2 linked regions of the Cohaesibacter gelatinilyticus genome follow. The protein of the gene in region 1 binds, or shares a complex with, the protein of each later gene. Links are inferred from orthologs where the notes say so. Each region holds a gene or a part of one and is shown on either strand. Other genes may lie near its edges. The genes, in order: CRO57_RS13515 and hfq.

Region 1 (12,156 bases):
AAAAATGCACCATACTTTCGACCTTCCTTTGCGATCCGTTGAAAAGTTACTCCAGCATCAATAGCAAAGCGACTTGGGCGTTCAGAAATGTAGCGATGAGCCTCTTCCAAGATTAAGTGCACGGGCATCTTATTCCGTGGCTCAGTCCTACGCATTCGATCAAAAATCAATCTCGCGACAACTGCTGACGCCAACTCTACGATCTCATCAGAAGCGTCATTTAGGTCAAGGATACAAAGTTGCCGCTCTTTGCAATACCCATTCTCTGTTTTGGAGATTCCAAGTAGACGATCTACAAATTGTGTCGGCTCACACTCGTGATTTTCCAGCTCATCGGCATTCGCTCTGAGAAACTCAAAATCTGGATTATCAATAACGGATTTCAGCCTCGTCACCATTTGGGAGCAATACTCTCGTATTTGCTTATTTCCATTTGCTTCTTCATAATGGAGAGCCAAATCAAGTGCGGCCTGAAGACGCTCGAACGAAAAAGGGCGGTTAGCGTAAGTTGGGAGAACAGGCTCATCTTGCACATACTGAGATAATACCTCGGCAAGTCCTTCAACGTCTGCAAACTCTCCAAAATTAACTCTAATCCTATGTCTAGCAATCTCGAGATTAATCTCTTCAGTATGAAATGAGGCCAATATTGACCTTATTCGATCAGATTTACTAGCACTACTAGCATCGCTCTGAAGGATCGCAAGGATGATCTTTGCCAGAACATGGTTACGTATAGATGCGATATCTACCTCAAGCTGATGTCCATCCTGCTCTGCAAACAAGGTTGTTAGCCCCAATGCAGTTCGCAGCGCTGGCTGTTGTGATCTTTCACTCGCACGTAGCAACAGTGCCCATTCATCGACAGTCATAAACCAATGAGGCAGTCGAAAACGATCAACTAAGTCAGCGCCAACAAACCCCTCATCCAGTTGATTTTCTTCAAACTCTTCATTAGCCGCTTTGAAATAGCTCCCATTTATCTGCCAAGCTAGGTTTTCTAAAGCTTGTCGATATTCACCATTCACATCAAATATAATGAAAGCTGCACCATTAGCTGCAAACTCATCTGATCTAGTGAAAACAGATTGGAGAATTGAGGCAACTGTGCATGATTTGCCACTTCCGGTATTACCCAAAACAGCAACGTGTCCACCAAATAATGAATCAAGCTGTGCCTTTACCGGATAGCCTTTAAAAACTGCAGAGGTGCCTATCTCGATAGTATGGGGAACTTCCCCTCTCCGCTCGACATCATCGGCATCAATCTTTGCGATTTGGTCAGGCACCTGTTCGACATTAAAAATTCGATCCAGGTCTTCATCTCTTGCATACAACACATCTGCATAAAGTGGAGGAAAGGAAGATACACCAAATCGAAAGATACCCCCTTCAACTGGCATCGCTCCTACCGGAACGACGTCTAAGAACTTAGCAGCCCCTGCCTTATTCAACTCCACACTGTTTGGATAAGAAGGTGAGGTATCTTTTTCTCGCAATCCAATTACTTCAAGAACCACGTATTCTGACCGTGTGGGAACAAGTAAATATGAACCTAACGTAGCGATATAGTGAATATCATCGAAACCAACTACCGTGAAATTGTCACTACCCCTATGTAGCTCGACAACAACACGATCAGCAGAGACACTAACAATTTTGCCGATAGTACGATTATTGTCATCCCTCGTCATTATTTTCGCCTTGCGGTTTGGCCAATAGCTTTTCCAATATTTTTTCTATAGCTTGATCAGCTTTCTGATCAGCACTCGACGGCATCAGATATTTTACGATGTTATCGAAATAGTGCGCTTTCTTTCCTGTGGTTTCGTCCTCACCCCAAATAAACCAAATTCTTGGGTCACCGAGCGAAGCAAGTTGTTTGGTAATGTCATTTGTATCTGGATCTAAAAAGGCTATCAGCCGGAAGCCCGGAAGTGTCAGCCCTTGAAAAATAATGTTATTGACATGCTCATCACCAAAGCTAAACCCAGCCACAAGAAGTACGCTCTGATCCTGAACAATTTGTCTTTGAAACTCCCGAAACATATCAGCGTATGGTGATCCGAAACTTGCGGTTTGTTTTGAGGGCGTCGGATATATCATAACTCGATCTTCAGCGGGATTAGGAAGATCAGTGGCTTCTCGAATTGGATAAAGGCCCGTTGCCTCTTCTGTCCAATTCACCGAGCCATGTAATTTGCAGAAATAAACATAACCTTCCACAGCCGCCCATCGTTTTGACGAAATATCCAACTGTTCGGCTAGTGCCCTGCGGTAGGTAGCAGGATTAAATCTCCTCTCAACTGTACCTGAAAAACCGTTGGCGTAAGGGATACCAGAACGATCCATCGCCCGTTCGTTAAATAAATCATAGTTTGTCGTAAATACCCAAGGCGAGGCCAAACCACGTGAACGTGTTGCAAGAGATTGATAAAAGCGGCGATACAAAGAAACAACACTATCATCGCCTTGAGCAAACTGCCCCTGAGTGCACTTTTGCAAAATAAACTTTTTTACGCCGGAAATAACCTCCTCTACAGTATCAACTGCTTCTTTGAAGTTCTCTTTATTACTACTAATGCAGAACTGATGCGTGGTCATTAAAGCTTCCATCATCCGTTCCAAATTCCATTGATAATCCTCGTGCAGCAGATCAATACCAAGCTCATTGTGCAGCCTGTCTTTTTGCTCAGCTGTCACGAAGTCATTTGCAAGTAATGGCTCCCTCTCCTTGGCGTCAAACAAACCACGAAACTCTTGCGCCAACGGCCCCATAGTCGGAATACCAAGCTCTTGGCCATCAGATTTGAAGGAAGAACAGCCTGATCCGAGCAAGAATGAAAGATTCTTGGAACCAAAGACTTCTGCTAACTGGCGTCTAATGATTTCAGCCCGCTCCTCGAAGCCATCAGCCTCTTGCAGCCTATCGAATTCATTTCGAGTGCCCTTTTGAAATTTGATCATTTTCTTTGCGCTAAGTTTGGAATCAGATGTCACAGCAAATCATACTCGCAAAAAGAGCATCTCTCCATCACACACATGCAGAATTCGAATAAACAACTGACTTGTCGCACCTACTCCGTCCAAGCTATTACGTAGTAAAAAGATAGAAATGACATTAATCGCTGTAGGGCTAGCATCCTCCCCCACCCCACAAACCCGCTTGAAATCCGCGCGAGCCAAGGTAAGCTGTCTGCTTGAGATCAATAAGTCCTGTATCTGCAGCCGGGGAAGACAGTGATGGTTAGGTTTCAGCAGCATTCATGTGCGGCGATGGCGTGGGAGACATGCCGGATGATCGCGGCTTGTGCTCTTTTTCTCATTGCATCGATGAGTGCATCAATTGCCTCGCAAAGCCGGGATCTTTGTGAGACGCAATGGAAGGACTATGTGAAGATCGCATCCAGCTTTCATGAGAAGGTCAAGGATACGCAATCTTCCATTTATGTGTTCTCGACCAAGCACGGCATCATTTTCAATTGCCTGGATACCGGGTTGTCGGAAGACTTCTGGGAAGAGACCCGGGACCCCATGCAGCTACAAGTCAGTCTGATTGAAGAGCTTGCAAAGAGTGATGCCACCATGCAAGCGGCCAGAGATTGCGGCATCTGGCGGCGAGAGCTGGATGAGCATATTCAATATGAGATCTATCTGCCCGTCGATGTAAAAAGCGAGCGCACCAAGGATTGTCTCAAGACCATCACATCATCCTTCGATGAAGTATCTTAACTCTTTGATCTAAAATAGGTCTTATCCGAAAAGTTCGCAATTTTTCGGGAACGTGCGATCAGCGACATGTCCGCCCTCTCCCCCGTCTTCAATGGTCGAGGAAACGTCTCATATTGGGTTCATTTGTGATGGAAATAATCTCATTCGCAAATGTCTTCAGATGAGGTTTTCGCGGATCTGTTGAACGCCATATCATATGAATGCTGCGGCCAAAGGCACCGCCGCTGATTTTATGGATGGCTATCAGTCCCTGAAATTTCTCGATACCACTGAGAGACAGGATGGGAAGCAAGGCGCATCCTTCTCCCAAGGCCACCATCTGCCGAAGCATTTCCAGGCTGCGTGCCCCGCCGGAAATACTCTGATCCTTGACATCACAAAGAGCCATTGTCTGACTGCGCAAACAATGTTCAGGCGATAGCATGATGATCTCATTCTTGTCGATCTCACTCCAATTGACAGTTTCCCGACCGGCCAGAGGATGATCTTCAGGACAAGTAAAGACATAAGGTTCGAAATAGAGGGTCGTCACCTCAAGCATTTTCGCCTCGGGATGCGTGGCCGTGATGATGATGTCCAGCTCATGTCCGCAAATCATCTCCTCAAGAATAGGGGTTGGTTCCTCAATGATGGTTATCTTCAAATTGGGATAGATTTGCTTGAGCGGTCGGATCAGATGGGGAATGAGATAGGGGCAGATGGTCGGAATGATGCCGATGGTCAGTGTCAGCTCCATGGGATTGGAGAGGCTTTTGGAAAGCTGGGACAATTCAAGTGTCTTGCCGATGATCTCCCGTGATTTTTCAAGAATGAGTGCGCCAGACTTCGTCACTTTCACATATTTTCCGCTTCTCTCAAAAAGCGACAGACCAAGAAAATCCTCCATTTTCCTGATTTGCTGACTGATTGCCGGTTGTGAAACCCCACACCGGCTTGCCGCCTGCCCAAAGTGCTTTTCCTCCGCAACAGCCAGAGCATATTCAAGATCTTTCAGCGTTATTCCGGACAAGGCTCTCATGGGAATCATAATCTCATAAGTTCAAATTATTATTCTGATAATAAGGATAATATAGATTAATGACAAGCTTGGATGTTATCTTTGGGACAGTTCTAATGAAGTCCGATTGAGAGGGACCCATGACCAAGAAAAATGGACTGACCACTGCTTCCGGGGCACCTGTTCCGGACAATCAAAACACCATGACCGCAGGAGCAAGAGGCCCCGTTCTCTTGCAGGATGTCTGGTTCCTGGAAAAAATGGCTCATTTTGACCGGGAGGTTATTCCCGAACGCAGAATGCATGCCAAGGGATCTGCAGCCTATGGCACATTCACCGTCACACATGACATAACCCAATATACCAGAGCCAGGATCTTCTCTGAAATTGGCAAGAAAACCGACTTGTTCCTGCGCTTTTCTACGGTAGCCGGTGAGCGCGGCGCGGCCGATGCAGAGCGGGATATTCGTGGCTTTGCAGTGAAATTCTACACCGAAGAAGGCAATTGGGATCTGGTGGGCAACAATACGCCGGTCTTTTTCCTGCGTGATCCTCTCAAATTCCCTGACTTGAACCATGCAGTGAAAAGAGATCCGCGTCACAACATGCGTGATGCCAACAACAATTGGGATTTCTGGACCAATTTGCCGGAAGCCCTGCATCAGGTCACCATCGTCATGAGTGATCGTGGCATTCCAGCGACTTACCGCCACATGCATGGCTTCGGCAGTCACACATTCAGCTTCATCAATGCTGACAATGAGCGTTTCTGGGTGAAATTTCATTTCAAAACCCGGCAAGGCATCAAGAATCTGACAGATGAAGAGGCCGCACAGATTATTGCAGGCGACCGGGAAAGCCATCAAAGAGATCTCTTCGACTCCATCGAGAAGAGTGATTTCCCCAAATGGACATTATATGTCCAGATCATGCCGGAAAAAGAGGCCGGCTCCTATCCCATCAATCCATTTGATCTGACCAAAGTCTGGCCAAAAGGGGATTATCCTCTCATCGAAGTCGGCGAAATGGAGCTGAACCGGAATCCGGAAAATTATTTTGCCGAAGTTGAACAATCCGCTTTCAGCCCGGCCAATGTTGTTCCCGGTATCAGTTTCTCACCCGATCGCATGTTGCAAGGACGCCTGTTCTCCTATGGTGACACCCACCGACACCGTCTCGGCGTCAATCATACCCAAATCCCGGTCAACGCACCTCGCTGCCCCTTCCATTCCTATCACAGGGACGGTGGCATGAGGGTTGACGGCAATGCCGGTGGCCGGATTGGGTATGAACCAAACATGTTCAACGAATGGAATGAACAGCCGGACTATAGCGAACCTCCTTTAAGCATCGAGGGCGCTGCCGATCACTGGAACCATCGGGTTGACGATGATTATTATTCCCAGCCCGGCAAATTGTTCAATCTGATGAGTACTGAGCAACAGCAGGTTCTGTTCGAAAATACAGCCCGGGCAATCGGACCTGCCAGACTGGAAATTCAGCACAGGCATATCGTGAACTGCTATCGGGCAGACACCAAATATGGCGAAGGCGTTGCCAATGCATTGGGGATCGATTTGTCAACAGTGCAGGGTCTCTAAGAGCGTGTTCCCGAAAAGTTGAAGCATTTTTCGGATAAGAACTCGCTTCAAACCAAAGAATTAAAGCACTACTCGCGATTCAACAATTGTGGGAAGTGCTTTAAGACAGAAAAAGGGACCCGGTATTCCGGGCTCCTTTTTCCAATGCCGATATCGAAAGGATCACACAAGATCCATACGCAGTCTGCTATCGATAGTCCCCTGACATCCTTGCTCATACACACTCCTTGACCATCTCATTGATGAGGAGATAGGGTGATTTTTCTTCTTGCAAAGACAGTATCTGCTGCTGCCAAATCCACCACATATATGAGTTTATGGCCTGACAAATGAAATGCGTGCTTTTTGATATTGATGGCACATTGGCTCTGATTGATCATCGGCGGCCCTTGCTGGACGGGCCAAAGCCAAACTGGGCTGCCTTCAATGACAGGATGGGCGACGATCTGCCCAACCCGGCTGTGGTCGAACTTTACAAAACCCTTTGGGATGCCGGACGTCATGAGCTGATCATCGTCTCTGGCCGGGGCGAGGAAAATCGCAAGGTAACCGAGACCTGGCTCACCTGGAATGATATCCCCTTCAATCGGTTGCTGATGCGCCCGAAAAAAGATCATCGCTCAGACGTTATCATCAAACAGGAAATCCTTGATCAATTGCTGAGCGAGGGAAAGAGCATTGCCTTTGTCGTGGATGATCGCAACTCCGTCGTCGACATGTGGCGCCGCAACAACATCACCTGCCTCCAATGCGCCGAAGGGGATTTTTAGGGCGCGGGCCTAGCTCCGACAGTAGCAAAGGTCTCGCAAAGCCAATCTGCCAGCATGTTTGCCCCATCGCTCAACTCGGGTCGGCGCTGATGGATCAGCCCATAGCCGGAGCCATCAGCGACAAAACCGCAAGGTGCGATCAGGCGCCCGCGTTCGATATCATCGCTGACAACAATCTGCGGGCAGATCGCAACGCCAAGGCCGCTGGCTGCGGCTTCCGCCAGCAGGAAATGATGATCAAACTGTCGGACATCCTTTGGCTTCGGAGCGTCGGCATAGAGCGATTGCCATGTCTCCCAAGCGTCCGGTCGGGTCTTGCTGCCAAGCGCGATATACTCCCCCGCTTCAAAAGCCTCTTGCATGTCCGGCACCATGACCGGGCCGATGGCCTCGTCGAACAAGGGCTTTATCTGCCAGTCGGGATCGATGGGAAAATCCAGCCGACGCACCGCCAGCGCCACCCCGTCACGGGCAAAATTCAGCGACCCGCCCCCAACGGACAAATGCACCGGACAGTCGGGATGGGCATCCTGAAACTGACTGAGACGCGGGATCAGCCAACGCATGGCAACCGAGCGCTCACAGGACAGCACGATGGGCTTGTCCTCCTCTTGCTGTCGGATGGAGGTCAAAGCGTCTCCCAGCAAGACCAGCGCCTTGGTCATTGCCTCCGCCAGAATGTCTCCATCTGCCGTCACCGATATGCCGCGTCCGTCTGGCGCGACCAGCGCAATATCCAAGTCGCGAGCAAGCTTGCTCACCCGTCGGCTGACCGCACCATGGGTCAAGACCAATTCATCGGCGGCAAGCCGGACAGAGCCAAGCCGCGCCACCGCTTCAAAGGCACGCAAATCGTCAAGAGATGGGATATCGGATCGCTTCATAGGTGATAAATTATCACCAATAACGGTGAAAACAAATCGATTTATGTGCAAACCTGGTTTGATATCATCACCATATGAAAGACTTCAGCATCATAAATAAAGCGCCCACACATACACCTCTGATCGGCATCCTTGCCGATGATTTGACCAGTGCAGCCGATGGCGGTGCTCCATTTCAGCGGTGCGGACACACTGTGACTGTCTTGCGAGGCGATATCACAGCGCCAAGCGATGCATCCACTGTCTGGTCCGCGGATTGTGCCAGTCGGTCTCTGTCTGAAATCGATGCCGCAACAGTGACAGACAAAGCGGCCCGGTCATTGGCGGGTGCATCCCTGCTTTTCAAAACAATCGACAGCACCTTGCGCGGGCATATCAAGGCAGAGATCAGCGCCGCCTTCACAGCCAGCAAACGCAAGCGATTGATAGTGACCCCGGCCTTTCCGGCAGCGGGTCGCATCACGCGAGACGGCGTGCAATATGTCCATGATATCCCGGTCTGCCAGTCCAGCTACGCCAATGATCCCGTCCATCCGGCCAGATCCTCCCGCATCAGGGATAGTCTTCCTGCTGACATTGCCGACATCACAATATTGAATGCCGAAACACAGGAAGAGTTGACCCGAAAGGTCGCGGCCATCAAGGAGCCGGAAAACGCCCTTTGGGTTGGCTCTCCCGGATTGGCCATGGCCTTGGCCGATCGCTTCAAGCAAAGCCCGGTCACAAAAGCCTCCCTCCCTCCGAGCCGTTCAATCCTGACGGTGGTCGGTAGCGCCAACCCCATCAGCCGCCAGCAAGCCAAACGCACCGCACAGCATGAAAGTGTCACCTGCCTGATGACACCGGAGCAGCGCAGCGACAATCCGGATCAAGCTCTTCAAGAATTGGTGACAAAAGCCATGCAGCAGCAAGCAAATTTTGACACGCTGATCGCAACCGGCGGCGACACCATGCAAGCCATGCTCGATAGACTGAAGATCAAACAATTCACCTTACAGGGCGAGCTGGAACCCGGCTTTGTGCTGGCAAAGGCAAAGCGTGCAGATGGCACGCCTCTGATCCTTGGCATGAAGGCCGGTGGCTTTGGCGATGAAGAAAGCTTTCTACGCGCCGCGCAAATATTATGCTCCAAACAGGATGTTAGACAGAAGCAATGACCAATCGAACCAACCCCCTCGCTCTTACCATGGGCGATCCGGCAGGTATCGGGCCGGAAATCATCATCAAGGCCCTGTCCCATGTGCCTGAAAGCGAGCCCCTTCTCGTCCTTGGTTGCCCAAAGGTGATGGAACGAGCGGCCCGGATCACAGGATCAGAGCGACAAGTCAAAGCCATTGAGCAAGTAGAAGAGGCCAGCTTTGAGCCAGGCCAGATCGAAGTGCTGCAAACCAGCACTTTCAACACTCTCCCCACCTTTGGCAAAGTCAGCGCAGAGTGCGGGCAAGCCGCCTTTGATGCCATCAAGACCGCCATTCAGCTCGCAGCAAATGGCGCTATTTCTGGCATTGTCACCGCCCCCATTCATAAGGAAGCGCTTTCTCGCGCGGGCATCTCCTATCCCGGCCATACGGAGATACTGGCCGATCTTGGTGGAGCCGAACGAGTGGCCATGATGCTTGGCAATGACGAGATCCGCACCGTTCTGGTCACCATTCATTGCTCGCTTCTGAATGCCATCAAGGGCGCGGATTTCGACGCCCAAATGGCGGCCATCCGCTTGGCTCATGACGGAGCAAAAGCCCTTGGATACGACCATCCGCGCATTGCAGTGGCAGGGCTGAACCCTCATGCTGGCGAAAGCGGATTGTTTGGCCGCGAAGAAATCGACATCATCGCCCCGGCCATCGAAACCGCCAAAAAGGAAGGCATCAATGCCTCCGGCCCTTGGCCCGGAGACACGGTCTTCATGATGGCACGTCAGGGACAATTCGATATCGTGGTGGCGCAATATCACGATCAGGGTTTGATCCCGGTGAAATATATGGGATTGGAGAAAGGCGTGAACATCACTCTCGGTTTGCCATTCGTGCGCACCAGCCCCGACCATGGCACGGCCTTTGACATTGCCGGACAGGGCAGTGCCGATGCCGCCAGCCTTTTGACAGCCATTGGCTATGCCAGACAATTGATTGCCGCCCGACAAAAAGGAACCAACTGATGGGACTTCGTTTTATCTTCATGCTCACCCGCAATGACAAGACGGTCGAGGATGCCGAGCAACATCTGAAAGTTGCCCTTGCTGCCGGGGTTCATCACATTGGTTTCAAGGATGTCGGCCTGCCCTTCGAGCGATTGAAAGAACTGAATGTCGCCATCAAGAAAGGCGGCGCGACCAGCTATCTGGAAGTGGTATCACTGGACAAGGAAAGCGAAGTCGCATCGGCCAAGGCAGCGGTGGAGATCGGCGTTGATATTCTACTGGGCGGCACCAATGTCGAGGCGGTTCTGCCCATCCTGAAAGACACGAACATTCAATATTACCCCTTCCCCGGTCGGATCGAAGGCCACCCCAGCGTGCTGGCTGGCTGTATTGACGAAGTGGTGGAAAGCGCCGTGCAACTGGCCGCGATGGATGGCGTGCATGGACTTGATCTGCTGGCCTATCGCTCCAGGGAAAATGTCACCGGTTTGATGGCAGCGGTTTGCGCCGCCGTCGACAAGCCGGTCATCATGGCAGGCTCCATCGGCAGCCGAGAGCGGATCGAGATTGTCCGGCGCTCAGGCGCTGCTGGCTTTACAATCGGTACAGCGGCACTGGATGGTGATTATCCGGCAGACAGCCCTGAGCTGGAAACACAGCTGCGCTCCATTCAGCGCGATGTCGCCGGGGTGAACAATCATCTCTCACCCCATACACCGAAAAATCTGCAAAAGGCCTTTGCGTCTTTCCATGACACATGGAGCCCACGCGTCGCTGGCCGGGTCAATAACATGATGATCAAGCTGGCCAAGTTCGAGGGCGAATTTGTCTGGCATCATCACAAGCATGAGGACGAGATGTTCCTCGTCCATAAGGGCCGCTTGCTGATGAAATTCCGCGACCGCGACGAGATCGTCAATGAGGGCGAGTTCATCATCGTGCCCCATGGCGTGGAACATTGCCCGGTGGCCTTGGGCGGCACCTGCGAAGTGCTGCTCATCGAACCCGCCACCACAATCAATACCGGCAATGCCAAAGATGAGCGCAAGATCATCGATCTGGCCAGCGTCTAGGCCCTAACCATCCCGGGCAAGTTCGGGATAGTGATAGGCTTCCGGGTAGGGCATCGGTTTGAAAGGCCCGGCAGGGACGACGCCATTCCAGGAGCGGCCGAAATAGCCCTGTCGGCAATGGACCAGCGAATTGCTTTGTGCCACGCCATCCAGAGAATAGACACGGCATAACCATCGCCAGAGATTGGGATAGTCAAGGATCTTGGCCCCGTTCAGTTTCATCCGCAGATAATAGACCGGGTCATGGCGATAAAGCGTCGGAAAGAGCCGCAAGTCCGCCTCGGTAAAGACATCGCCGGTCAAATAAGGCCTGCCATCAGACAGTAAATCTTCCAGCCAGTGCAGGGCTTTGAAATAGTCCGCAAAGGCCTGCACATAGACGGACTGATCAGAGGAAAATCCAGCTTTGTAGGCCCCGTTATTGATGGTGCGATAGATGCGATCATTCAATTGGTCAATCTCGGCACGCTGCACTTCACCTGCCGGATAAAGGCGGACCCGTTGGTCATCCGATATACTGCTACCAAGTGCAGCAGCATGAAGATCAAGCATGCGAAGGATCTCGGCGCTTTCATTATTGACGATGCGCCCGCTCTTCTTGTCATAGAGAATGGGCACCGATTGCTCGTTTGATCCCTCCGCGCGATAGATATCACGCGCCAGACGATAGCCCTTGCCGGTTGCGGTCTCCAAACTGCATTCCGCCAATGGCAAACCGGTCAGACTGGCAATGCGCTCGGGATTGAACTCCCAAAGATTGGGCCCTTCCGGATGCTCTTCATCTGTGCGATTGGGGAAGGCCACATCCATGGAGATTGCATCCTGCAAGCCCAGCATGTTGCGCGCCAGAATGACCCGATGGCACCAAGGGCAATTCAACGCCACAAAAAGATGATAACTCCCGGCTTCCGGCGGAAAATCCGCATCCCCTATGGCATGGCGAAAGCCGCTGACGCCGC
Region 2 (12,044 bases), on another replicon or contig:
CATTTGCAATTTTATATGCTGGAGCAGGTTTGATAGTCATGCTGGCTGCAATCTGGATTGGTATCGGTTTTGCCAATCGTCTGGTTGCTCCAATCAAACGTTTGATTTTTGCTGCCGAGAAAGTAAGGCAAGGGGATCTATATGTTCGCCTGCCTATTGATAAATCGTCTGCTGATTTTTCGACGCTTAATACCACATTCAACACCATGACTACCGAATTGCGCTCGCAACGCGATGAGTTGCTACTTGCAAAAGATCAGATAGATGATCGGCGACGCTTTACAGAGGCGATGTTACAGGGAGTAACCGCTGGTGTTCTAGGTGTGGATGCAACCCATAAGGTCACATTGGCAAATCCTTCGATCCAGAAAATTCTTGCGAAAGAAGAACATGAGCTCCTTGGATCGGAACTTTCTGATTTTCTGCCTGAAATTGCCCCGTTGGTGGAGGGAGCCGAGCATGATACCGGACAATTACGGGAAGAGCAGGTTGCCATCATACGTGAAGGTCTCGAATTTACGCTTCGCGTTCGAGTGACGTCCGAAATTTCTGACCAGGAGAGCCATTCCTATGTGGTGACACTCGATGATGTGACAGAGCTGGTCAGTGCTCAGAGATCTGCCGCCTGGGCTGATGTTGCACGCAGAATTGCTCATGAGATCAAGAACCCACTCACCCCCATTCAGTTATCTGCCGAGCGTCTTCGTCGTCGCTATGGCAAGAAAGTGGAGGAGGATGATCGGCGTGTGTTTGATCAATGCGTCAATACAATTGTGCGCCAGGTTGGGGACATAGGCCGTATGGTCGATGAGTTCTCCTCGTTCGCTCGGATGCCGAAACCGGTATTCGAACCAGCAGATTTGTCGGAGTTGGTGAAGCAGTCCGTGTTTTTGATCGAAGTTGCCAATCAGGAAATTCTGTTCGAAACCAATATTCCGGACAGAATGCCGGGATCGTTCGATCAACGCCTTTTGGCGCAAGCAGTGACAAATATTGTCAAGAATGCCACGGAGGCTATTTCCGGACGCGAAGATCGGCAGGATGAACAAGGGCATGTCATTATACGTGCCGCCGAAGATGGTGAGGCCTATTGCTTGCAAGTGATCGATAATGGAATTGGTTTGCCAATCGCCAATCGTGCCCGCTTGCTGGAGCCGTATATGACGACGCGTGACAAGGGAACCGGGCTGGGATTGGCAATCGTTCGTAAGATTTTGAAAGAACACGGCGGATCCATCCATTTGCGCGACGCGCGTGAAGTATCAGATCACGAGACAGGTGCTTGCATTGAGATGCGTATTCCAAAAGACCCGAACGTTTCCAATGATCAAAATGTTGATGAAGACCATAATTCAGGCCTTGAGCGCCCGTTAGCCGAGTCCCAGAATGGAGTGAATTAGTATGGCAGCTGATATTCTTGTTGTTGATGATGAAATTGACATCCGCGAACTGGTTGCCGGGCTGCTGGAGGATGAGGGTTACATGACCCGTATGGCGGCGGGAAGTGATGAAGCGTTGGAGCTGATCGAACAACGAAGGCCTTCGCTGGTTTTCCTTGACATCTGGTTGCAAGGATCTCGTCTGGACGGTTTGGCTCTTCTTGGAGTGATCAAGCATAAACACCCAGATCTACCTGTTGTCATGATTTCCGGTCACGGAGGCGTCGAAACGGCCGTGGCGGCGATTAAACGTGGTGCTTATGATTTTATTGAAAAACCTTTCAAAGCCGATCGTCTGATCCTGATCGCGGAGCGGGCGCTTGAAGCCTCCGCGCTGAAGCGTGAAGTAAAAGATCTCAAGAGCAGATCCGGGGATACCACCAGTTTGATTGGTTCTTCTTCTGTTATGAACCATCTGCGCCAGATGATTGAAAGAGTAGCTCAAACTAACTCACGCATTCTGATTTCTGGTCAATCTGGTTCAGGCAAAGAGCTTGTCGCGCGCTCCATTCATAAAAGCTCTCATAGAGCCGATAATCCGTTTGTCACCTTTTCCTGTGGGCAGGGGGATCAGGAAGGGTTGGAGTTTGAACTGTTCGGCACTGAAGCGGATGGTACCAGCTTACGCAAGGTTGGGGTTCTGGAAGAAGCGCATGGTGGAACACTATATATTGAGGAAATAGCTGACATTCCTGCCGACTTGCAGGCCAAATTGATGAAAGTGCTAACAGAGCAAAGCTTCTTACGTATTGGTGGACGTGCTCCGGTGCATGTCGATGTTCGCATCATTTCGTCCACTTCTCAAAATATGGAAGATCAGATTGAAACGGGAACCTTCCGATCTGATCTGTTCCACCGTCTTAATGTTGTACCCGTTTCGGTGCCGCCTTTGGCAGACCGTCGCAAGGATATCCCGGAGCTTGTTCTGCACTTCATGGAACAACTTGCTGCAACTGCAGGCTTGCCTCCACGCAAGATCGGCGAAGATGCAATGGCGATACTTCAGGCTCATGATTGGCCCGGTAATGTACGGCAGCTGAAGAATAACGTTGAACGGTTGCTGATCCTGACCAAAGGTGACGATGATGCCATCATTTCTGCGGATCTTCTTCCAAGTGAAGTGGGCGAGACAGCGCCTAGTATCCCTGGGGGCGGCGAAGCCAGTGAGCAAATCATGTCTTTGCCGTTAAAGAGAGCTCGTGAAGTGTTTGAACGAGAATATTTGAAAGCACAGATAGCACGCTTTGGTGGGAATGTATCTCGTACTGCAGAATTTGTGGGTATGGAACGCAGTGCTCTTCATCGCAAGTTGAAATCTCTGGGTGTGGTTTGAATTTCATTCTTTCTTTTGCTCAAGACCATAGCTTGCGATAGTGTGGCTAGTTTGAGATGAATCACAATTGTACGGCTACATTTGAGATAGAGTAGTCAGACTTTCTCCGATATCGGGTCGACGAATGTTCGACTGCAAGAATAAGAGCGATAGTTCATGAAGGTATTGATTTGTGGGGCCGGACAGGTTGGTTACGGTATTGCCCGTCATTTGTCTGCTGAACAAAATGATGTCACGGTCATTGATAGCTCACCGGCATTGGTATCCGCTATTCGCGATACGCTGGATGTGCGGGGTTATGTCGGTCACGGAGCACATCCCGATATTCTTGCTCGAGCCGGAGCAGATGAAGCCGACATGATCGTGGCAGTGACCCTGTATGACGAAGTCAATATGGTGGCTTGTCAGGTCGCGCACTCCATCTTCAATGTGCCCACCAAGGTTGCGCGGGTTCGTGCTCAGAGTTATCTGGAAAAGCACTGGGCCAATCTGTTTTCACGCGAGCATATGCCAATTGATGTGATCATTTCCCCTGAAGTGGAAGTTGGTGAAATGGTGCTTTCACGCATGGCATTGCCGGGCGCTGAAGACACGGTTCGTTTTGCTGACGGACAGGTCATCATGGTTGGAATTCAATGTGATGAGGGGTGTCCCGTTGTTGATACTCCGTTGCGGCAATTGTCTGAACTTTTCCCTGATCTACATGCCGTCGTGGTCGGTATACGTCGCAACTCCCGTCTGTTTGTTCCACATACTGATGATCAGATGTTGGAAGGTGACCTTGTTTATCTGGTGGTGGCCAAGGGGCAGGTTCGCCGTACTCTCTCTATTTTCGGCCATGATGAAGGGCAGGCTGCCCGTGTGGTCATTGCCGGTGGCGGTAACATTGGTCGCTATGTAGCAAAAACATTGGAAGAACGCCGGACGCGCACGAAAGCCAAAATTATCGAGGTAGACCGTGAGCGGGCAATCAAGGTCGCAAATGATCTGCACAACACGATTGTATTGCAGGGTAGCGCGCTTGATCTTGAAATTCTCAAGGAAGCCGACATTCGTGATACCGATACTCTTATTGCTCTTACCAATAATGATCAGGTCAATATTTTGTCCTGTGCCATGTCCAAGCGTCTTGGATGTAGCCGTACCATGGCTTTGTTGAATGACGCACATTACCCAGAATTGGCTCAGGATCTCGGGATTGATGCTTATGTGAATCCACGATCAGTTACAATTTCCAAAATTCTACAGCATGTTCGTCGTGGTCGTATTCGTGGTGTCCATGCGGTGGAAGATGGTGCAGCAGAAGGTATTGAGGCCGAGGCATTGGAAACCTCTCCACTGGTTGGACGCCCGTTACGTTCAGTTGAATTTCCTGATGGGGTTCGGGTTGGGGCGATCTATCGATCTGGTGATGTCATCATGCCTGATGGAGAAACCAAAATTCAGGCCGGGGATCGTGTAATCTTGTTTGCGTTGGCTGATCGTGTCAAACAGGTTGAAACATTGTTCCGTGTCAGTTTTGAATTTTTCTGATTTGGGTATTCCATTCGGTTCTGGACCGGAGCATAGTTCCACATGACGGCCATTTTCTATTTTCTGTCGATCATTCTCGGTTTTCTTGGCAGTCTCATGTTGCCCACAGCGTTGATCGCAATCAGCGCCGGACATAGTGATCTTGCAGAGGAATTTCTGCTGACCGCAGGACTGACCGGCTTTTTGTCAGGTGGCGTCTTCTTTGCCTTGCGAGGGCAGGAAAAAGAACTGGTCAATGCTCAGACTTATCTTCTTTGTATTCTTGTTTGGATCGGCCTACCGTTTGTCGCTGCGTTTCCATTTGTGATTTCGGGGCAATTGTCTGGCATCAATGCCTTGTTTGAGGCAGTCTCCGGATTGACGACCACCGGAGCAAGCATGTTTCGTACATTGGAAGAAGTTCCGACCGCCATCATATTCTGGCGATCCATTCTTCAATGGTTTGGTGGTTTCCTGACACTTCTGACTTTTTTACTGATTCTGGCGCCCAATGGGGTCGGTGGGCTTCCCAATCGTCACATAGGCATGATGGAACGGGCCTTTGGAGAAGAAAGCGGGCGAACATTCTATGTAGCGCGTCAGGTTGGTGGAGCGTATGCGATCCTGACGCTGATACTTGCCTGGTTGCTCATCTTGAGCGGCATTCCTCCCTTTGAGGCTATGTGCCTTGCCTTTTCCACACTGTCGACCGGTGGTTTCATGCCGATTGATGGAACCTTGGCGAGTTATGACAATCGTTGGGCGGAGTTTCTTATTGCTTTGGGAATGATAGCTGGTGCGACCAGCATCTTTTGGCATCGCATGGCCGTTCGTGGTAAATTGCAGATGCTGACGGAACACCGGGAAAGCTACTATCTCTTTGGCCTTATGGCAGGTCTTGGTCTTCTTTATTCCGTCACCCTTTTTCGCCTCGCTGGTAGTGCTAGCGTATTGCCGCCATTGTCAGCACTGCGTCAGGGTTTCTTTACAGCGGTGTCTCTTGTTTCAACTGCCGGCTTTGAAATTCGCCATGCTGATGTGACTGTTCTTCCTGGTTTGCTGGTGGCTTGCCTTGCCCTGATAGGTGCAACACCCTTTTCAACGGCAGGTGGACTGAAACTCTATCGGATTGGCGCTATGCTTATGCAGGCAGGGCGGGAAGTCGGTCGTTTGATTTACCCGCACTCCATTCGAGGGGGACGATTTGGCAAGACGGAATATACCATTCAGTTGATGAAATCCATCTGGGCGTCGTTTCTGCTTTCCATCCTGCTGGTTATTGTCGTAGCAGTCGTGCTAAGTCACGATATCGGTCATTTTGATGGAGCTCTATTTGCGGCAATTTCCGCCTTTTCCAATATTGGACCGTTATATTCGGCAGGCTGGAATGCAACGAATGCCTGGCCGGATTATTATCAGTTATCGCTTATATCCAAGTATGCCTTGATCATAACGATGATTTTTGGCCGATTTGAAATCATAGTTTTGCTTGGGGCGATCAACATAAATTTCTGGCGCCGATAGATCGCGGCTAAAACTCTCCGCTTTCTTGTTGGTACAGGCATGTGGTCTCTTGGCAGCAATCAGATTTCAGTTAGTATGGGATGAGTACTGAATCAGTTTTTATTATTGAACATTCCAATGGTTAGTCGGGACTATCTGATTTTGTAGGTTTTGATGCCTAACCTTTGCGGCGCGCGATTTCACGCTGACTTGTGGACAATCAATGCGATATCCGAGCCTAATTGGCTATTTATGAAATCACGTCTTGGCCTTTCCGCATTTGCTGGTCAATAATGATTATCGGTTCACCTTGACACCAAACAGATAAACAATAAGGCAGGAAAAATGGCAGAACGCGCCCAGAACCTCCAAGATACTTTTCTCAACCATGTTAGAAAAACCAAAACGCCGCTGACCATTTTTCTCGTGAATGGCGTCAAGTTGCAAGGCGTTGTCACGTGGTTTGATAACTTCTGCGTCTTACTGCGCCGTGACGGACATTCCCAGCTGGTCTATAAGCACGCGATTTCGACCATCATGCCAAATGGCCCTTTATCGCTGTTTGAAGGCGGAGAAACCGCCGAGAAAGCCGATAGCTGATTGGCTGACCACGAAGAATTTGAGGGCGATAAGCCCAAGCGCCGCAATCGCCCTTTGATTGACCGAGGGGAGGTTGCGGTTTCTGCATTGGTTCTGGTTCCCATTCTCTCGCAACATCTACAAGGCAAGAAAATTGCTCAAGGGGATGGCAAGCCCATTCGCCGAAGCGATCAGGCACGTCTTGAAGAAGCGAAAGGTCTTGCTGCTGCCATCAATCTGAATGTGGTTGATGTGTTACGGGTCCCACTGACTACCATTAGACCTTCCACCCTTATTGGTAAAGGCAAGCTTGCGGAGATTGGCGATCGAATTCATGATGACAAGATAGAGCTTGTTATCATGGATTCTCCGTTGACACCTATCCAGCAACGCAATCTTGAAACAGAATGGAAGTGCAAGGTCCTTGATCGAACTGGTCTCATTCTTGAAATTTTTGGCCGTCGGGCGCAAACCAGGGAAGGACGCTTACAGGTCGAACTTGCTCATCTGAACTATCAAAAAGGCCGCCTGGTTCGTAGTTGGACTCATCTGGAGCGACAGCGTGGTGGTATTGGCTTCATGGGTGGTCCAGGCGAAACCCAGATTGAAGCAGACCGCCGGGCCTTGCAGGATAAGATCGGTCGATTGGAGCGAGATCTGGAACAAGTGCGCCGAACACGCGGGCTACATCGTTCAAACAGGCAGAAGGTACCACACCCGGTCGTCGCTCTGGTTGGCTATACAAATGCCGGAAAATCTACGCTTTTCAATCGCTTGACTGATGCGGATATTTTCGCCAAGGACTTACTTTTTGCGACTCTGGATCCAACCCTGCGGACCTTGAGCCTTCCGCATGGTCGTCAGATCATTCTGTCAGATACGGTGGGATTCATTTCCGACCTTCCGACACATTTGGTTGCGGCCTTTCGTGCTACTTTGGAGGAGGTGCTTGAGGCAGATGTCATTTTGCATGTGCGCGATATCTCCCATGAAGATACAGCTGCGCAGGCTGAAGATGTTGCCAGCGTACTGGATCATCTTGGAATCAAGATGGATGAAGATCCACGTGTGATCGAGATCTGGAACAAGATTGATCTTCTTGATGACGAGGAACGTATGTCTTTGGTTGATTTGGCGGGGCAGCAGCAGCGCTCCCTTGCTACAGAGCAAATGCAAGCGATTGCGCTGTCTGCAATTACCGGTGAAGGTGAAGAGCTGTTACTTGAAGCAGTCGAAGATAAATTGGCCGAGAAGGACAATCTACTTTCTGTTCGTCTGGATTATGCCGATGGGCAGGGACTTGCTTGGCTTTATCAGCATTGCGATGTATTGACACGAGAGGATGAAGAAGAAGGTATCAGATTGTCTCTTCGCATTCAGATGAAGTATCAAGATGAGATCCGAAATCGTTTCAGAGTCATATAGAAAATAGAAGGGGCGCAAAGCCCCTTTTTGTCAATGAAATGTCAATCTGAACTTGCAGCCGCAATCTCCACCCGACATCCTTTATCATGGAACTGCCAGTCGTTTTCTCCCGTCTGTTTTCAAGAAGGGATTGAAATCGGGTAGTCGACAGTTTGTGCATCTATCCAAGGACAGGGACACAGCTCATACAGTTGGAAGTCATCATGGCTCGCCAGTTATATTGAATGTTGCTGCAGGAAAGATGGCAAAAGACGGACAAGCATTCTATCTCTCGGACAATGGCGTCTGGCTGACCGATCGAGTGGTGCCCAACTATTTAGGTCCGTGATTTGGCGGCTTGCCAGAGTTCTTCCATTTCATCCAGACTTGCTTCGTGAAGGCTTCGACTTTTGTTCTCCAGGCTGCTCTCGACGTGCGCGAAGCGATCACGGAATTTCTGATTGGTCATTGCCAGGGCTTCATCTGGGTCAATGTGACAATGGCGTGCGAGATTGATCACAGCAAAGAGAAGATCGCCAATTTCCGATTTCATCTCTACGCTATCAAGAGAAGTGCCTGATTTTAGCAATTCAGCCAACTCGGTTCTGGATTCCTGCGTTTCTTCTTCTATTTTGTCCAGGACGAGATGTGGATCATTCCAGTCAAAGCCAACCTTGCTGGCTAGTTTTTGAAGTTTGACAGCGGCTTTCATGGATGGAAGGCCACGTGGTACATCATCCAGGAATGCTCCTGGTCCATCACCTTCAACAAGGCCTAGTGCTGTGCGGCGTTCTTGGCGTTCCTGCTTTTCTTCATTCTTGATGGCTTCCCATGCACCTTTGACAAGATCTTTACCGCGTTGCCCTGCATCTCCAAAGACATGAGGATGGCGCCTGACCATTTTCTTTGTGATGGCGTGGACGACATCTCCGAAATCGAATGCCTGTTGTTCTTTGGCCATTTGTGCATGGAAGACAACTTGCAAGAGGAGATCTCCGAGCTCTTCTCTCATATCATCCAGATCATTTCGCTCGATAGCGTCCTGCACCTCATAAGCTTCTTCAATCGTATAGGGAATGATGGAAGCAAAGGTCTGCTCTACATCCCAAGGACACCCTGTATCCTTATCCCGCAATCTGGCCATGATTTCCAACAGCATAGAAATGTCGTTCGAGGCTTCAATTTTCATATCTGATATCATGGGAGAAAGATCCATCTGGGAATTACGCAGGCGAGGGGAGCTGGATGTTAGTCGTGCTGCGGTTTGATGCCGAAACACATATCACGTTTATGACCGAAGCCTTTACGTTTGGAAACTACAAATCCGACTTCTTGTAAATTACGGCGAACCCAGCCAGCAGCGGTATAGGTGGCAAAGGTTGCTCCTTGCTGACTGGATTCCAACAGCGTCTTGAGCAGGGGCAGGGCCCAGAGATCCGGATTGGTCTTGGGATTGAAGCCGTCCAGATACCATGCTTCGATCTGGCCAGATAATTCTTTTGGTAGCGATTGCAGGCCGTCATGCGCATCGCCAATGAAGAGATACAGGTAAGCTTGTTCAAATGCGAGACAGTTCCAGCCTTGCATGAGGTTTTGCCACTGACTGATCAAAACTTCAGAGAATGGTTTAAGTTCGCTCCAAGGGGAGAGAGCTTTTGTCAGCTCATCTGCGCTCATTGGGTATTTTTCAAAGGAGCAAAATGTCAGGTATTGGTCACTTGATATCACGTCTGCGCCATCCTCTTGCGCGCAATCGGCTATGTTATCCTCATGTAACTTATTTAAAGAGATCTTTGTGGATGAGTTCTGGTGGTGCATATATGCCTGCCATGTGGCAAGAAAATTCAAGCCGGTACCAAATCCAAGCTCACCGATGATCGGGTATTTCTGTTTTTTCCATTTTTCAGGAAGTCCATTCCCTTCAATGAAGACATAGCGTGTTTCTTCCAAACCGTTCTGGCGGGAATAGTAGCTGTCGTCAAAGCGTGTGGATATGGGGGTCAAATTGTCCAGCCAGGAGAGTTCTGCCTGTTCGGCCATAGGAAATGCCTTTGCTATCAGTTAGGGTTCGGCCACTCAATCTCACGCTAAATTAAGATGGAACAAGACCAAATGCCAAGTGCAAATAGCAGCCTTTCCTCACACGCTGTCGATTGCCTGATTGTTGGTGGCGGAATCTTTGGCCTGTCAATCGCAAGAGCTCTCTTAGGGGCGGGATTTTCAGTCATGATCGTCGATCGAGCCGGTGCCGGTGAGGGGGCAAGCTTTGGTCTTCTTGGTGCGTTAATGCCACATATGCCGGCCAGATGGAATGTCAAAAAAGAATTTCAATTCAATGCATTGAAATCTCTTTCTAAAGTTAAAGCAACTCTTGAAGAAGAGGTTGATCTTCCTACCGGGTATGAGCGCTGCGGACGGATTGTACCGCTGAGCAATTCCAATCTGAAGGGTCATAGTCAGATCCGTTCGGATGAGGCTGAACGCGTCTGGCAGAAGGCAGAGACCGGATATTTTTATGAATTGCGCTGCAAGGTCGACTATGATGGATGGCTCAATCCGGATTTCGCTCCCGAAGGCTATGCCTTCGACAATCTATCCGCTCGTGCAAGTCCTCGACTTTATTGTGCGGCGGTGAAGGCAAGCGTAGTGAAACGCGGTGGCGTCATTCGAGAACATTGTGAGGTGATTGAAATAAAAGAGCAGGGGGCTGGCGTAGTGGTCACATTGGCTGATGGGTCCAATATTTCAGCTGGTCAGATGGTCTTGTCGGCAGGCTATCAATCTTTTCCCATTCTGGAAGCGATGCTGGATCGCTCCAATCTCGGTCAGGGCGTCAAAGGTCAATCTTTGCTGGTCAAAGCTGATCAGGGGCCTGGGCTACCCATCCTCTATGATCGCGGGCTTTATGTGGTGCCCCATGACCATGGTTATTGTGCAATTGGCAGCTCGTCGGAAAATGAATGGCAAGACCCATCTTCGACCGATGAGATATGTGATGAAATGTGGGAGAAGGCACAAGCTCTTTGTCCTGCGGTGCGCGGTGCCGAAGTTGTTAATCGATGGGCTGGTGTCCGTCCGAAAGCCATTAAACGCGATCCCATGATTGGTTTCCTGCCGGGTTCCAAACGAGTATTCGTTGCTACTGGTGGGTTCAAGATCTCCTACGGCATTGCACATCACATAGCACAGATTGCTATGGAACGTCTGAGCGGGCTTCCTGATAGTTTCGAGGTTCCACCGACCTTTGAGCTTTCTCATCATCTGTCAGAGACGTGATGGAACCAAGCGTTCTTCTTCTAATCAAAGCTCTCTCAGTTTTGCCGCTCCGCGGAGAAATGCGCGTTGCGAAGCACTTTGCTGCGTGCAGAGATGCCTTATTCATGCAGACGTTACAGATAGACAATTGATTCAAAGTGAAAACATATTCACCAATCGTGTGTGGACGCTATTACAAATGACGTTTGCCATCGTCGAACCAAAGTCAGAATATCTTTCTTTGATGATGGCAAGTATATAGTCGCGCAGCATGGCAGGAATGAATCCGATTGTTCGGAGGCCGACCACGTGCCTTATTGCCACCCAACCCATGTGCCATATCTCCTAATTTGCATCTGCCATAGAAGAGAGCGACATTTTAGCTTTGCGGCTACAAGATTAAGTCCTATAATCTATATTATGGAACTTTTATTCTCTATATCAATAGATATATTGGTAAACTGAGAATTGAATTATATTTCAAATACAACAAGATAATAAGATTTTTTAATGCATAATCGAGCACGCACTTTGCTTACCTTGTCCAAACACATACCAAGAATTATACGGACACTTTCTGGATGAACGTTTGATGCTAAGTGACTTTGTAGCGTCGTATGGTTAAGGAAATGCAACTGGTGTGAGATTTTTTCAAATCACTAATCGCTTGATGAACTTGTTTCACTTAGCGATCTTTTTGCGCTGTTCGGCAAATTGGGAATGATCCATCGCAGACATCCATTTAAGGTGAACCTAGCTTTCGTCAGTCATTGATGGCCGCACATGTGGACGCTTTGAAACCATAGGCGGAATACTGCATATCTAACTTAACTGGACGACCGTCAGATATCGAAGTTGATAGTCATGCCATCATAAGCAGGCTCTACATGGTCTGGCAGATATTTGAGCAATGCTTCGTAATCCAGATCGATGTGCATATGTGTGAGGATTGTGCGTTTGGGCTCAAGACGTTCTACCCAGCTCAGCACTTCATCAACACTGAAATGGCTGGGATGTGG

Evidence for each region.
Region 2: the proteins of CRO57_RS13515 (region 1) and hfq are in contact, whole or in part, in a crystal structure (PDB 3VU3), measured with the Escherichia coli proteins. The link is inferred for Cohaesibacter gelatinilyticus from one-to-one orthologs.

The regions. Positions count from the first base shown.
Region 1 is NZ_OBEL01000002.1:690,040-702,195, forward strand. What follows is about bases 4,247-7,099. They hold CRO57_RS13515 (catalase), read left to right. Parts: upstream 4,247-4,869; coding sequence 4,870-6,330; downstream 6,331-7,099. Other genes in these bases: CRO57_RS13510 (hydrogen peroxide-inducible genes activator), read right to left, coding at 4,247-4,750; CRO57_RS13520 (phosphatase domain-containing protein), read left to right, coding at 6,660-7,099; CRO57_RS13525 (LysR family transcriptional regulator), read right to left, coding at 7,097-7,099. In the rest of the region: CRO57_RS13495 (ATP-binding protein), read right to left, coding at 1-1,694; CRO57_RS13500 (SIR2 family protein), read right to left, coding at 1,681-2,967; CRO57_RS13505 (hypothetical protein), read left to right, coding at 3,298-3,732; more of CRO57_RS13510, read right to left, coding at 3,821-4,246; more of CRO57_RS13520, read left to right, coding at 7,100-7,100; more of CRO57_RS13525, read right to left, coding at 7,100-7,984; CRO57_RS13530 (four-carbon acid sugar kinase family protein), read left to right, coding at 8,059-9,141; 4-hydroxythreonine-4-phosphate dehydrogenase PdxA, read left to right, coding at 9,138-10,142; CRO57_RS25290 (cupin domain-containing protein), read left to right, coding at 10,142-11,197; CRO57_RS13545 (glutathione S-transferase C-terminal domain-containing protein), read right to left, coding at 11,201-12,156.
Region 2 is NZ_OBEL01000001.1:1,366,859-1,378,902, reverse strand. What follows is about bases 5,019-7,759. They hold hfq (RNA chaperone Hfq), read left to right. Parts: upstream 5,019-6,132; coding sequence 6,133-6,387; downstream 6,388-7,759. Other genes in these bases: hflX (GTPase HflX), read left to right, coding at 6,388-7,759; CRO57_RS06165 (TrkH family potassium uptake protein), read left to right, coding at 5,019-5,808. Also shown: CRO57_RS06180 (sensor histidine kinase NtrY-like), read left to right, coding at 1-1,400; nitrogen assimilation response regulator NtrX, read left to right, coding at 1,402-2,772; Trk system potassium transporter TrkA, read left to right, coding at 2,929-4,305; more of CRO57_RS06165, read left to right, coding at 4,348-5,018; more of hflX, read left to right, coding at 7,760-7,791; CRO57_RS06150 (RNA 2'-phosphotransferase), read left to right, coding at 7,844-8,119; mazG (nucleoside triphosphate pyrophosphohydrolase), read right to left, coding at 8,108-8,953; tRNA (5-methylaminomethyl-2-thiouridine)(34)-methyltransferase MnmC2, read right to left, coding at 9,019-9,810; CRO57_RS06135 (NAD(P)/FAD-dependent oxidoreductase), read left to right, coding at 9,883-11,046; CRO57_RS06125 (MBL fold metallo-hydrolase), read right to left, coding at 11,868-12,044. UniProt on the Escherichia coli protein: RNA chaperone that binds small regulatory RNA (sRNAs) and mRNAs to facilitate mRNA translational regulation in response to envelope stress, environmental stress and changes in metabolite concentrations.